DNA from 2 places in the Paenibacillus sp. SSG-1 genome. Region 1 is predicted to be linked to the other one. Evidence: a T-box and tRNA genes for the amino acid it is inferred to sense, from the RefSeq annotation. Region 1 holds a T-box; the other holds one or more tRNA genes.
What was found. A T-box is a leader RNA that pairs with one kind of tRNA and senses whether it is charged. The one in region 1 lies ahead of tyrS (tyrosine--tRNA ligase), so its partner is inferred to be a tRNA-Tyr.

Region 1 (7,413 bases):
ATGCTATATCTGCTTGCCAGGTCCATTACTTTTTCTCAAAGTAGGCGCCCGGCGATTTTGGCGATTCGCCTGCACTATTTACCGCAGATACGAAGAAGTAACCTTTGATTGGAGTCGATGTGGTGTACGATAAGCCAGGCTCCGTGCTGGTGCCTAATTTAACATACGGACCGTTCGGATTCGTACTGTAATAAACATCGTACTCTGTGACCATTTCCTGGGCTCCTGCGGCGGTCCACTGGAATTGGATTCCGGTCTCCGTAGCAGCCATTTGAAGCCCGCTAGGGGCGGCTGGAGCCGTCTGAGGCGCCTGTTCCGTTCCCGGTGTCTCTCCGGATGCCACACCGCCGTCCGGATTGTCCTGCCCGTCGTTTTGTCCTTGTTCCCCGTCCGGATTGTCCGTGCCTCCGATAATGTTGGTCAATCCGCCTCCCAGGCCCACGGTCATGCTCGGTGCGGACTCCTTGCCGGCCACGTCCACGGCCGTGACATAGAAGCTGGATCCGCCGCTCGCAGCGCTGGTAAAGGATGACCCTTCTCCCACGAGAAGGCTGGCCTGTCTCCGGTAGGAGCCGCCGTTATCCGAGCGGTACAGCCGGTAGCCGACGACATCGGATTGTCCGGTAGGGCTGAAGGAGATGACGGCCTTGCTGCCGTTCCACGAGATCGAAGCGTTCGATGGGGCAGCCGGTGCGGCGCCGTCGTCTACGCGCGGATCGATCTTGGTCGGCATGTCGCTGTTGGCATCCCTCGGGATGTAGTAAGACAGCGCATTGTGGCCGCCCTTCATTTTGGCAAACGCGTTCTCCAGCTCTTTGATCAGCTCGGAAATCGGTTTTTCCCGTTTGACGACGACCTTCTCCTTGAGCATGTCATCCGGCGTACCATCCTGCGGGATATAGTTTACGCCGTTGTAGGTAATGTACTTCTCCTTGGCGATGCCGTCGTCGCTTTCCGTCGGAACGTATTTGCTGTTGAAAATGTCGGTCACGAACCGGTCCGTGAGCGATGTCGGCAATTTGCCGCTGTAGGCGGACACCGTCTTGGTTACGATGCCGTCCGGTTTATCGAACTTCGAAGTCTTGAACAGCTCCGGTTCTCTGTCGATCACCTCGTTCATCACGAGGGTCCAGATCGACTGGGCGCGTTTCTTCGCCGCCTTGGTGGTCAAGGTGTTCTTTTGTTCCTTATAGCCTGCCCAGACCCCAAGCGTCACGTCAGGGGAATAGCCCAAAAACCAGACGTCTCCGTAATTCTGGGTCGTACCCGTTTTGCCGACGATCGGCACGTTTTTAAAATGCTTGTAATTTTTGCGGACGACATCGCCGGTTCCTTCGGTGATGACGGTCCGCAGCATGTCGGTCATCAGATAGGCCGTCTGCTTGGAAAAAGCCTGCACCGGCTTGGCTTCGTGCTGATACACGATGTTGCCTTTGGAGTCGGTGATTTTCTCGATCATGTAGGCGTCGTTAAACTGGCCGTTGTTCGCAATGGCGCTGTAAGCATTGGTCAGCTCTTCAACCGTCACACCGTAAACGAGGCCGCCCAGCACGCCGGTCTTTGCACCATAATCATCCGGTTGCAGGGTCGTGATCCCGAGCTTCTTGGCAAAGCTCCAGGCGTTCTGGATTCCGACAACGTTATTGTATAGTTTAAGCGCGACCGTATTCACGGAATTGTTGAGTGCGGAGCGCGCCGTCATCAATCCTTTATATCCCGAAGTTGAGTTTTTGGGAATATGATACCCTTTTTGCCAGTCCGGCAAAATGATCGGCGAATCGTCAACCACGCTTGCCGGTTGAATTGCGCCGGACTCAATCGCCGGCAGGTAAGCCGCAATCGGCTTCATCGTCGATCCCGGCTGGCGGATCATCTGGGTCGCATAGTTCATCTGTTCTTTGTTAAAATCACGGCCCTCGATCATGCCGAGAATGGCGCCGGTCTTGTTGTTGATCATCATGGCCGCCGTTTGCTCGGCCCCCTTGGTTTTGCTGTCAGGGGAGAAGTTGCTGTCATCCTCGGCGATTTTATGCATCGTATTGTACACCTTTTTATCAATGGTGGTATAGATCCGATACCCGCCCGTGCTGAGCTGCTGCCGGGCTTCTTCAAGCAGGTCGCCGTCCTGCTTCGCATCGTCCCCGGGAACCTTGCCTTCCGCCTGCTCATTCAGCTGCATGATGATTTGGGCGCCTTGGCGCTCCGTTTCCATCATCAGATAAGGGAAGGTGGCGTATGCCTTCTCCACATGGGGAGCCAGCTGCTTACGGATGTCGAAAGCGAGCGCTTCCTTGTACTGCGCCTCCGTGATTTTGTTCTCCTCAAGCATCCGCCGGAGCACCAAATGCTGCCGGTCGATGGCGCGTTTAAAGTTGGCTTCGTTAAACTCGCCTTTGCCGTTGAAGGCCGAATATCTGGAAGGCAGCTGAGGAAGACCGGCCAAATAAGCCGCCTCGGCGACGTTCAATTTACTGAGATCACTAATATTAAAAATGCCTTTGGCTGCGGCCTGAATACCGTACAGATTGTAGCCGCTGGATCCGTTGCCGAACGGAACCTTGTTTAAGTATGCCGTTAAAATTTCTTCTTTCGTCATAAACCGCTCCAGCCGGAGCGCGAGCAAAATTTCCTTGAATTTCCGGTCTTCCGTTTTGTCCAGGTTCAGGAAAACGCGTCTGGCCAGTTGCTGGGTGAGCGTGCTTCCTCCGGTCTGCACGGATTCATGCAGAAGCTTCTGTTTGACGGCACGGAGCGTGCCCTTGATGTCAACACCCTTATGTGTAAAAAAGTTATTGTCTTCAATCGATACGACGGCGTCGATGACGATGGGCGGTATCTGCTTATACTCCACGGGGCGTCTGTCCTCATCGGTCCGAAGCTGTCCGATGGGGGTGCCGTCACGGAAGTAGGCGAATCCCGTAATGGAGTTCTCGCTCATCTTCTGGTCAATCAATGCCCTGGAACGGACCGGATCATCCTTCACGATGGAAGTGAGGTACCCGGCTGCCGTACCGCCGGCGAACAGCGCTCCCATAACGATAACGACCAGCGTCCACATCGCGGTAAGGCCGATGATGCGGCCGTAGGACCGTTTTTTCGGAGCGGTCTGCTCTTCCGGCTTTTGTTTGTTATCTTCAACCATTCGTGGCTATCCTCCTTTTGACGGAACTATTATAGCATAAATTGCGTATTTTGAATGCAGAGATCGAATCGTGGCCAAATGGATGGCAATCATTGACTTTTTTCGGGTGTGTGGTATAAATAGGGTTAATCCAAAAAGAACATATCGTCAAAAGGCAAAGAAAGACTCCAGTAGAAGGGAGCCTGGGCTGATCAGAGAGCCGGTGGGTGGTGCAAACCGGCAGCCTCTCCCTTTGAATTACCGTCTTGAGCCGTCCGGAGGAACGCGCGTCACCTGGAGCGTAAGTAGTCTGGCACCGGACCTGGCAGTCCGTTATCGTAATGAAGTGAAAGCAGTGGGTGGAAGGGGATCGTCCCCGAAACGGCTGCTTTAATTAGGGTGGTAACGCGAGCAGGCTCCTTCTCGTCCCTTGGGACGAGAAGGAGCCTTTTTGCTGTACATTCTAACGGATCAGAGAGAGGTTGATGACGATGAACTGGGAACAACTCATGCCGGCCCAGAAGGAAGAGGTTGAACGCCAACTGGCTGTCATCAGGAGGGGGACGGTCGAAATCCTGCCGAACGAAGAGCTGGAACGCAAGGTGATCCGGTCGGTTGTGCAAGGACGGCCGCTCAAGGTAAAGCTGGGTCTTGATCCATCCGCTCCGGACATTCATATGGGGCACACGGTAGTGCTGCACAAGCTGCGGCAGTTTCAGGAGCTGGGCCATGAGGTGCAGCTGATCATCGGGGATTTCACGGGCCGGATCGGCGACCCGACCGGGAAATCGGAAACCCGCAGGCAGCTGACGGAAGAGGACGTGAAGCGGAATGCGGAAACGTACCAGGCTCAGGCGTTCAAAATATTAAGTCCGGACAAAGCGAAGGTATACTACAACTCCGAATGGCTCGGACCGATGACCTTTGCCGACGTGATCGGGCTCGGTTCCAAAGTGACGGTGGCCCGGATGCTGGAGCGAGACGATTTTTCCAAACGGTATGCCGGCGGTCTCCCGATCAGCATTCACGAGTTTTTCTACCCGCTGATGCAGGGCATGGATTCGGTGGCGCTGGAGACGGATATCGAGATCGGCGGTACGGATCAGACGTTTAATCTCATGATGGGCCGCACCTTGCAGAAGGAATACGGGGCAGAGCCGCAGGTGGCGGTCACGCTTCCGCTGCTGGAAGGGCTGGATGGCGTGCAGAAGATGAGCAAAAGCCTCGGCAATTACATCGGAATCGATGACGCACCGAACGAAATGTTCGGCAAAACGATGTCGGTGCCGGATGGTCTGATGGTGAAATACTTCGAGCTGGCCACGGATATAACGAATGAAGACCTTCGGATTCTGCGCGAAGGATTGGAAGGCGGCCGTATCCACCCAAGGGATGCCAAAATGAGCCTGGCGGCAGCCTTTGTCCGGATGTACCACGGGCAGGAGGCGGCCGAAGCGGCCCGGCAGCATTTCGTCACGGTCTTTCAGCAGCGTGCGCTTCCTGAAGATATCGAGCTGCGCGATATCCCCGAAAACGAGCTGCAGGGAGGGGCCATCCGGCTGGTCCGGCTGCTGACCCTCATCGGATTTGCTTCTTCCAACAGTGAAGCCAGAAGGAGCATTCAGCAAGGATCGGTCAAGCTGAATGAAGTGAAAATCGAGGATCCCCATGCGGAGATCGCGGTCCGGGACGGCGATATCGTTCAAGCGGGAAGACGCAAATTTGCCAAGCTCCGGCTGCTATAGAAGATGTAAGAAGCCGTGAGAAGGCTGGGAGAGGCCGGGGGGATACTACCACGATACACAGGGCTGCCAGTCGGCCCTGTTTTTCATCCAGAACAAACAAAAAAGCCCGGAACATAAAGTTCCAGGCTTGGTTGCAGCAAATATTAACGGTTGTAGAATTCGACGATTTGTCTTTCGTCGATGTCTTGGGAAAGCTCGGCGCGCTCTGGGAAACGGATGTATTTACCTTCCAAAGCTCCATCGTTGTACTCCAGGTAGCCTGGCAGATGCGTACGGTTTTCCAGCGCTTCTTTAATAGAAGAGAGGCTGCGGCTTCTTTCGCGAAGACCGATCACGTCGCCTGTGCTTACTTGGTAGGAAGCAACGTTTACTTTCTTGCCGTTAACAGTCACGTGACCGTGAGCGACCAATTGGCGCGCTCCTGCACGGGAGTTAGCGAAACCAAGACGGTAAACAAGGTTGTCCAAACGGCTTTCCAGCAAGAACATGAAGTTTTCACCGGCAATACCTTGCATTTTTTGCGCTCTGTCGAACAGCGTGCGGAATTGCTTTTCACCCAAACCGTACATGTGGCGCAATTTTTGTTTTTCTTGAAGCTGCATACCGTAGTTGCTCATTTTTCTCCGTTGGTTAGGACCGTGTTGTCCCGGAGGAAAAGGGCGTTTCAATTCTTTACCAGTACCGCTCAGGGAAATTCCCAGACGACGGCTCAATTTGAACTTTGGACCTGTGTAACGTGCCATGTTATAGTAGACTCCTTTATTTTTCGAATAATTTACAGTAGGGCTCTATTTGCGCCGTATTTGTTTACCTGTGCGTTCTAATACGAACCGCACAACTGACGGGAAAGTTCAGCCGCTGTCCTGTCAGCAACAAATGACGTGAGGGTGACACAACGTTACGCCCAAATCAAGACTATATTGCAGTCTTTTTCAACAATAGATTTTATATTATAGAGTAGGCAAAAGTCAAGGCCTGACATTGTGCTGGAAAAGTCTAATTTTGTCGATAGGGCTATAGTCCTAAAAAAGTAGGACGAATATCTGAAATATGAGTGCAAAATTGCTTGGAACAGAGTAGAATATGATTATTATAACACATCCGACATAACCCGACTTTGTCAGGGGATTTTCATATTGCAAGGATGACAATGATTGATTGTGATTCTATGGTGCCTTGAAAGACACCCTCTGGGCACGGTGTAAAGGAGCGCCTGTCTATGTCAGAACACCAACGAGAAACAACCAAGCATCAAAGCCTGTTCCAGACGAATACCGAGCTGGCGTTTCCCTCAGAGTCGGCTACTTCCTGGCTGCAGGAGATCGACTTGTCCATTCATGATTTGCCCTATGTGGATCACGTGATTCAGGAAGCCTTTCTCCAATGGAGCACCGAAGGGCAGGCGCTGACGTTAAGCGGACAAGCCCTATGGGCCGTGACAGATTACGAGGGGCGGTGGATCGAAGGCGATGAAGCTCTCCTTGCGGAACCTTTCTGCGGTTTGACGGGAGAGATCGGGCGCTGCCTGGAGTCCGGGGAACAAGTCTGGGTCCATCCTGATGACCCGGCGGATCGCGGAAGCTCCTGGGTCACGACGGTTATTCCGGTCTTTACACGCCGGGACCATGCGCTGGTATGCCTTATGGTCTGCGGAATCCCCGCACGCTTTTTTGATGAAGGAATCCGGGACACCGTTGCCGCGATGGCGCTTCACTATCGTTCCTGCCTGTACAAAAGCTTTAAGTTTGCCCTCGTATCGGATATTCTGAAGGTACAGGAAAGCACGGAACGGGAAGCCAACCGCCGGTCCATCCTGTTCCAAATCATGCAGCGGATGCATGATCAGATCGACGTCGAAACCGTGCTGACGGAAGTTCTGGACAGCCTTGAAGTACTGTACCCCACTATCCGGGCGAGGCTGCTCATGTCCCAGGACCACCAAAGCCGCAATCCGCGGGTAGAACCGCTCGTGTTTCATCCCTGGGGCGAGGATATCTGCGTCAGGTCTTTTATGGATGGAAGGCTCATGATGCAGGATGGCAGCGGCGAAGGAATGGAAGGCCAGACCGAAATCGCCATACCGCTCGGCGGCAAGCAGGGCGTCTACGGGGTGCTGCATCTTGTGATGTCCCGGGAGCTCCGGGAAGATTTAGATCTGCAGCTGATCAGCATGGTGGTCGACACGGCGGGGAACGCGTTCGAGAATGCGAAGCTCTACGAGCAGTCGAACCTGCTGATTCATGAGCTGCGCCTCATTAACGAATTGACCCAGCGGCTGAACCAGAGCCTCAAGCTGGGGGATATCTACAAGTTTGCCAGCGAGGAGATGCTGGATATTTTTCAGGCGGATTACTGCTGCTTCCTGCAGTACAATGAGGAGCGGGACGTTCTGGAGGTCATGGCATCCAACGTTCCCGGTCTTGCCCCGTCTTTTGACGCAGAGTACGGCTTCGGCGGACTTGTCTTTCATAAAAAGGAACCTGTAATTCTGTCAGACTATTCGCTGAACGGCAAAGTCCCCTCAAAGCTGATGGAAATCACGCATTC
Region 2 (7,413 bases), 3.2 Mb from region 1:
TGGAAGCTATCCGCTCCTCAGGGGCTTTTCATCTGCTATGGACTAATTTGCTTTGGATTCAACCTAACTATTCCGCCAGACCGTTCTTGTAAGCGTAGATCGCCGCCTGCGTGCGGTCGTCTACGCCCAGTTTCGCCAGGATGTTCGTCACATGGAACTTGACCGTTTTGATTCCAATGATGAGGTCATCGGCGATTTCCTGGTTGGACTTGCCCTGCGCCAATAGGCGGAGCACATCCATTTCGCGGTCGGTCAGCTCCTTGTGCGCCGGGGCCTCCACCTCCGGATGGCGGAACCGGTTCATCATTTTGGAGGCGACCTGCGATTCCAAGACCGATTGGCCGCGCGCCGCGGCGCGGATGGCGTCGGCGATTTCGCTTGCGCGCGACGTCTTTAGCAGGTAGCTGAATGCGCCGGCCTCGATAACCGGGTACATTTTCTCGTCGTCCAAATAGCTTGTCAGCACGATCACCTTGCAGTCCGGGTACAGCTTCAGCAGCTGACGCGTCGCCTCAATCCCGTCCATGCCCTCCATCACCAGGTCCATCAGGACGACGTCGGGTTTGTATTCCCGGGCAAGGCGGATGCCTTCCTCCCCGCTGCCTGCTTCGCCGACGACTTCGATGCCGTCCTCGGTCCCCAGCACGGCTGCCAGACCGATCCGTACCATCTCGTGGTCATCGACGAGCAGCACTTTAATCATGGGTGTTTCCATTTCCAAGATCCTCACTCCCTGCTTTGTCTTCAGATACAATCGGCACGGTAATTTCGATTCGCGTTCCCTTACCGGGCGCCGTAATAATTTGGATCGATCCGCCGATTTCATTGACGCGTTCCTGCATATTGGAAAGGCCGTAAGAGGCCTGTTTTGTCTCGTTTAGTTCAAAGCCCTGGCCGTCGTCACGCAGCATGACCCAGACCATGTCTTTCTTTTGGTGAATCCGGATTTCCATCTTATCCGCTTTGGCATGCCGGAGCGTGTTAGACATCGCCTCCTGGATGATGCGGAACAGATGGTTTTCGATTCCTTTTACCAGGTGGATGCCTTTGTCCATTTCAAACACGATTTCCATCGGAACCTTCACTTTGAGCTCTTTGATCAGCTCACCGAGGCCTTGCTCCAGCGGCTTGCCCTCCAGATAGACCGGCCGGAGATGCAGCAGCAGCGCTCTCATTTCCGATTGGGCCACGGCGGCCATTTCTTCGATGAGCGCCACCTGGCGCTGGGCCTTGTCAAAATCCTTCTCAAGCGTCCTCCCCACGGCCGTCGCCGTCATCGATATCGCAAACAGCTGCTGGGATACCGCATCATGCAGCTCCCGCGCCAGCCGCTGGCGCTCTTCTACGATCGCCGATATCCGCGCCTGCTCGGCCAGCTGGGCATTATTCGTGGATAAGCGCTGAAGGGAGTTGACCTGCTCCTCCCACTTTTTGCTGATGCGTCCAAGCTGCTCGCCAAGGCGCCCGACCTCGTCGCTGCCAAGCTCCGGTACGGAGCGGGCGACGTTCCCTTTTTCCCAGGAGAGCAGCGTTTCCCGCAGCCGTTCCAGCTTCAATTTTACCCGGTAGCTCTGATAGAACCCGAAGATAGCTCCCAGACCGATCGGAACCAGGATCAGCGTAGCACCGGCCTGCAGCGTTTTTTGCCAAGAATCAAACGGGGCCAAATAACCATATGTATAAAGTACGTAAAAAATGATCAGGAGCATAACAAAAGAAAGAAGGGCCCCCTCGCCCATGCTCCGGGAGACCATATTAGCCGGTTTTCTGGTTTTCATCAGGGAACCCTCCTCCTATGACAGATCAATATCAACATCTCCTACCAGGTAGGAAATATGGAATTTAACTTTGTATTCGCTGGTCTCATAATTAGGGGATTTCCAGTTCAAACGGTTCATCAAACCGTTATCCCGGTGCCCTCTGAAATCGATCGCACCGAACAGGACGAACACTTCAAGCTCCACCCCGTAATACTCCGGAATTTTGATGTCCGTATCCCCCATGATGCCTTGAAACATCATCACCGTACGGTGTTCCTCGGGGATCGCAAGCGACAAATCCAGATCGGCTTCGTTGATGACATGCCAGACGCTCTGGCTTCTCATAGCCCAAGGGACCTGGTCCCAATTGTAATGACCCGAAAATCCCTGCTTCTGCAGGTACCCGTCCCGGTTTTGTACTTTCCTTGCCTTTACAAAAAACCATCCCAGGGAGATTAGCGCAATCCCCAGCACGATCAGCAAATGATCAATCAGCAGCAGGATGGCGCCCACCGCAACGAGACGGTAGCCCCTCTTCACTTTTCCGCCGCGAATCGTATAAATTCCCATAAGAATGAATAAGAGGGCGACGATGGTAAAAAAGCCGACCCACCTGCCGAAGAGCATGAGGAGGCCGATCCCGATGAGAATCAGCGCAATGAAGCGATTTCTTTTTTCCATGCCGCACCTCCTTATGATGTCTTGGTTTATCGGAAAAGTAAGACCGGAAAAGCCATAGGATTGTGACGGGCACACTCCTTATGGCTTCACCGGGATCCAGGAAGATGTGAATGAGGTCTCGCGCCCTTATTCCATTCTTCCTAGCATATCATATTGTCCGCAAAATTGAATACTTATTCTTTATTCGATTTGGAAGGAGCGGCAGCCGGCGGGTTCAGCTTGCTTTTCAGCGCGCTGAGCTGTTCTTCCACCTTCAGCTGCTTCTCCGCATCGACCGGGCTGGTGAAAGCGGATGTTGTTTCCGGACGGTAAGGGGCACGCATCACATCGGCTTCAGCTTCCATTTGCATGATCTTTTCTTCCATGCGGTGGAATCCAAGGGACGCGCTGCCGCTTTCGATCGTATGCAGGCTGCTGATTTGAGACATTTGCTTTTTGGCTTTCGCCATTTGCGCACGGGCTACGAGCTCATTGCGCTTGTTGCGCATTTTGTAGAACTCGTCTTTCATGTCATGGAGCTGCTGTACCAGTTCTTTAGCTTGTGCCTCGGATTGAGCGTGCAGTTCTTGGTACTCGGACAGTTTTTGGTCAAAATAAATCTTTTCCTCGAGCAGCTTGCGCGCTACTTCTTCCTGGCCGTTACGAAGTGCCAGTTCAGCTTGTGCCTCACGTTGGCCGGCCATCTTCACGGCTTCTTCCACGCGCTGCTTCATGCGGCGTTCATTGGCCATTTGCTTCGCTACTGTAACTTCCGCGTCATGGATTTCTGCCTCCATATCGCGCAGATACTGGTTCAGCATAATTACCGGATCTTCAACTTTATCCAATACCTCGTTCACCGATGCTTTCGTCATATCCTTAATTCTTTTAAATACTCCCATGTTTTACACTTCTCCCTTCTCGTACTTAGATAATTTTTTTTTCAATTCCTCAAGCTCTTTCTTCATGGCTTTCTTCTCGATATCTTCCATCATGGCGTCCAGGTCGGATGCGGACGAGCTGTATCCGCCCGGTCTGCCTCCGCCGTAAGGCGAACCGTTGTATTTGGCTCTAGGGTCAAAAGATTGGGCACCATAAGCGCCGTTGCCTTGCTGACCGTTGCCGTAGTAGCTGCCGGACCCCATACTATTGCCGTAGTATCCGCCCCCAGCTGCCCCCGGTCCCGGTCCATATGGATTAAAAGGTGTCGTAGGTTCTTTAGGGATGACCAAAGCCGCGATAAAGTAGATGAACAGCGTGGTCCCGCCGGTAAATGGGATACTGATCAAAAACAGGATCCGCAGCAGCGTGGAATCGATGCCAAAGGTATCGGACAGACCGCCGCACAAACCGGTGACCATTTTATCGCGGGTCGATCGGTATAGCTTGCTCATGACGTTACTCCTTTCCGCTGTTGTTCAGCTTTTCCTTCAGGCGGGCCAGCTCCCTTTCCAGCACGCTGGATACCGTTCCGCTGGCTTGCTCGAACAGTTCCTGACCGCCGCGGCGCAGGTCGCGCAGACTGCGTGCTTCAAATTCCCAATCGGAAATGCGGTCTTCCAGACGGTTGAACATCTTGGGAACATCCTGTCCGCCAAAACCTTCCATGCGCTGATTCATCCGCTGCTGAAGTCTGAGGGTTTCCATCCGTGCCGCGTAGTATTGACGTTTGCTGTACACGGTTTGGTACTCCAATTTCAGGTCGTTCAGTTGATTTTCCAGCTCGGTGAGCGACTGGCGGGTTGTATCCAGCAGTCCTCCGTATTGCTCGAGCTTTTCTTCATAGATTATTTTTTCCTGCAGTGCGAGCTTGGCTAGATGATCCTCGCCGGCCTTCAGAGCCAGCAGCGCCTGCTCCTCACGCTTTTCCTTCATGTTGGATGCCTGATCCACTTGCTGCTTCAGCTGTCTCACGTGAGCGGAGTACTGCTGAACGAGCTTCTCGGCTTCCATAATATCGTCACGCGTTGATGCCAAAAACTGATCGATCAACCGTACCGGGTCCTGACTTTGTTCCAAACGTTCATTTAATGTCGCTACGGTGATATCCCGTACCCTGCGAAATACGCTCATCTGTTTTTGCTCCCTCCTTATAAGCTGTGATCGCCTATTCGTTTGATTGTATTTATTAAAGGTAATTCTTTGTTACCGTTACATCCACTTCGACGACTTCTTACCTTTCAGCAGCATAATCCCGAACACTACCAGGGCAATTCCCAGCAGCGGTCCGATGATCCAGGACAGCTTCGCCAGAAGTCCCATGACACCGAATGCGAGGATAATCGTACCGATGACCACCTTACCTCTGCGAATTCCATAATAGCCGAGCACGATCATCAGGATCGGGAAGATCAATCCGATCAGCCTGCCGAATAATGGAGCGAATACTCCCAGGAGCATCAGTGCCCCGATTGCGATCAATACGATCGCCCAACCAGAAGTTTTATTTGTTCTCATGCATTGTCACCGCCTTTCGTTTGTATCAACCTTATGACTCTATTTTAGGTTCAATCCGGGTTTTCCAAAACGGACCCAAGACGGTTTTTAATCCTAGACCTAAGTCGGGGGAAGGCTCGGACCTTAGACGAAGCAAGCTTTTCTGCATGTAACGCGGCAGCCACATCCTCCACTGGCAGCTCCAATTGCCCGTTTATAGGGCATGATCAACACGCTATGGAACTTCAATGAGCAGTTTACTTATACAATGCTTGGGATAGGGAGTCGTTGGAGGCTCTGAGCAAGGGATTTAGCACTTAGCTAAAGAAACATTGAGCCTGCTTAGCCCAGGTAAAGCCGGCTGGAATGGTTTATCAACTTTAATCAAGGATGGGGAAAACGTTCAAAGGGAGTAATGGTATAACGAACGGATTGATCAGAGGATCTTTAAATACCATACAGTCATACAAATAAACGCAATACGAATTAATATGGCTGCCTTTCTGCGGGATATCATCAGGTGGCTGATTAGAAGGAGAAGTGCAAGTGTACAGCAGGATGAGGGATTAACGAACGACGAACGATGGCTCGGTGTACAATGTTAGTCTATACAAGAAAAAGCCTTGGATATTTTCCAAGGCTTTTCTCTATGATGCCGGTGAAGGGACTCGAACCCCCACGGTTTCCCTCACGATTTTGAGTCGCGCGCGTCTGCCAATTCCGCCACACCGGCATATTCAGTTAAAAAAATGGCGCGCCCTAAGAGATTCGAACTCCTGACCTTTTGATTCGTAGTCAAACGCTCTATCCAGCTGAGCTAAGGGCGCATATGAAGTTAATGGAGGCGCCACCCAGATTCGAACTGGGGATAAAGCTTTTGCAGAGCTGTGCCTTACCACTTGGCTATGGCGCCGAAATCAAATGGAGCGGACGACGGGAATCGAACCCGCGACCCTCGCCTTGGCAAGGCGATGCTCTACCGCTGAGCCACGTCCGCTTAAACTGGCTGGGGATATAGGATTCGAACCTATGCATGACGGAGTCAAAGTCCGTTGCCTTACCGCTTGGCTAATCCCCAACAAGATTGTCATTATAAGTTATGGGGCGATCGATGGGACTTGAACCCACGAATGCCGGAGCCACAATCCGGTGCGTTAACCCCTTCGCCACGACCGCCATAATAAAAGATATGAAGCTGTATTTCGAATGGCAGGGGCAGCAGGAATTGAACCCACACTAACGGTTTTGGAGACCGCTGTTCTACCTTTAAACTATGCCCCTATAATAAAACTGGTGGAGGCTGATGGATTCGAACCACCGAACTCGTACGAGAACAGATTTACAGTCTGCTGCGTTTGGCCACTTCGCTAAGCCTCCATATGGTGCCGGCGAGAGGACTTGAACCCCCAACCTACTGATTACAAGTCAGTTGCTCTACCAATTGAGCTACACCGGCTTTTATGCTTATTATTAAATTCATGGTGGCTCGGGACGGAATCGAACCGCCGACACGAGGATTTTCAGTCCTCTGCTCTACCGACTGAGCTACCGAGCCTAATTTTGTTTCTATCAAGAGTATTATTGCAACAAACTAAACTCTCAAGAAAATAAATGGCGGAACCGACGGGATTCGAACCCGCGATCTCCTGCGTGACAGGCAGGCATGTTAGGCCTCTACACCACGGTTCCACGGCCAATTATGTATCTCCATAAATAAGGAGATAAATTGCGGGGGCAGGATTTGAACCTGCGACCTTCGGGTTATGAGCCCGACGAGCTACCGGACTGCTCCACCCCGCGTCATTAAAAAATATTTATTTTCTTTAAAGTATACATGGTGGAGGCTGAGGGGATCGAACCCCCGACCCTCTGCTTGTAAGGCAGATGCTCTCCCAGCTGAGCTAAGCCTCCATAAGAAACACTTTTAATATCTTAGCAGATAAACCACTAAAAAGGCAAGCATTTTTTCTTTGGATTCTCATCCCTGAAGCTAATAATTAAAGTGGTGACCTGTATGGGATACTCTCACTTCGTTCGAGACTGCGATGCATATGCTATCGAAGTAACGCTCCGACGAACCCTTTTTGGATTCTCATCCCTGATGCAAGCAATAAAAGTGGTGACCCGTATGGGATTCGAACCCATGTTACCTCCGTGAAAGGGAGGTGTCTTAACCCCTTGACCAACGGGCCAAACTATAATGGCGGAGAGAGAGGGATTCGAACCCTCGAGACGCTTTTGGCGCCTACACGATTTCCAATCGTGCTCCTTCGGCCAACTCGGACACCTCTCCATAATGGCTCCCCGAACAGGACTCGAACCTGTGACAACTCGATTAACAGTCGAGTGCTCTACCAACTGAGCTATCAGGGAACAATATTTAATTCAAGTGTTTGATCACTTGAAAACTAGATACGAAACGAATCTGCGAATTAATAAGCATATGCTTCCGTAGCAAGCTTTCTTTCAGAAAGCTTTTAGGATAAGCCCTCGACCGATTAGTATTGGTCAGCTCCATGCATTGCTGCACTTCCACCTCCAACCTATCTACCTCGTC

Region 2: it encodes a tRNA-Tyr, which carries the amino acid that the T-box ahead of tyrS (tyrosine--tRNA ligase) is inferred to sense. The anticodon was not compared.

The regions. Positions count from the first base shown of each region.
Region 1 covers NZ_MBRK01000001.1:3,981,925-3,989,337, reverse strand. The annotation lists gene BCV73_RS18485 (transglycosylase domain-containing protein) at 26-3,142, opposite strand; T-box leader at 3,291-3,555, shown strand; gene tyrS (tyrosine--tRNA ligase) at 3,613-4,866, shown strand; gene rpsD (30S ribosomal protein S4) at 5,010-5,609, opposite strand; partial or broken gene BCV73_RS18470 (GAF domain-containing protein) at 6,086-7,413, shown strand, end outside.
Region 2 covers NZ_MBRK01000001.1:7,180,727-7,188,139, reverse strand. The annotation lists gene BCV73_RS32850 (response regulator transcription factor) at 68-715, opposite strand; gene BCV73_RS32845 (sensor histidine kinase) at 696-1,778, opposite strand; gene liaF (cell wall-active antibiotics response protein LiaF) at 1,794-2,441, opposite strand; gene BCV73_RS32835 (PspA/IM30 family protein) at 2,615-3,322, opposite strand; gene BCV73_RS32830 (PspC domain-containing protein) at 3,326-3,814, opposite strand; gene BCV73_RS32825 (PspA/IM30 family protein) at 3,819-4,493, opposite strand; gene BCV73_RS32820 (LiaF transmembrane domain-containing protein) at 4,572-4,877, opposite strand; tRNA gene BCV73_RS32815 (tRNA-Leu) at 5,510-5,589, opposite strand; tRNA gene BCV73_RS32810 (tRNA-Arg) at 5,607-5,683, opposite strand; tRNA gene BCV73_RS32805 (tRNA-Cys) at 5,696-5,769, opposite strand; tRNA gene BCV73_RS32800 (tRNA-Gly) at 5,779-5,853, opposite strand; tRNA gene BCV73_RS32795 (tRNA-Gln) at 5,860-5,934, opposite strand; tRNA gene BCV73_RS32790 (tRNA-His) at 5,957-6,032, opposite strand; tRNA gene BCV73_RS32785 (tRNA-Trp) at 6,064-6,137, opposite strand; tRNA gene BCV73_RS32780 (tRNA-Tyr) at 6,148-6,233, opposite strand; tRNA gene BCV73_RS32775 (tRNA-Thr) at 6,237-6,312, opposite strand; tRNA gene BCV73_RS32770 (tRNA-Phe) at 6,336-6,411, opposite strand; tRNA gene BCV73_RS32765 (tRNA-Asp) at 6,469-6,545, opposite strand; tRNA gene BCV73_RS32760 (tRNA-Met) at 6,583-6,656, opposite strand; tRNA gene BCV73_RS32755 (tRNA-Val) at 6,692-6,767, opposite strand; tRNA gene BCV73_RS32750 (tRNA-Glu) at 6,974-7,048, opposite strand; tRNA gene BCV73_RS32745 (tRNA-Ser) at 7,058-7,149, opposite strand; tRNA gene BCV73_RS32740 (tRNA-Asn) at 7,154-7,229, opposite strand; rRNA gene BCV73_RS32735 (23S ribosomal RNA) at 7,335-7,413, opposite strand, start outside.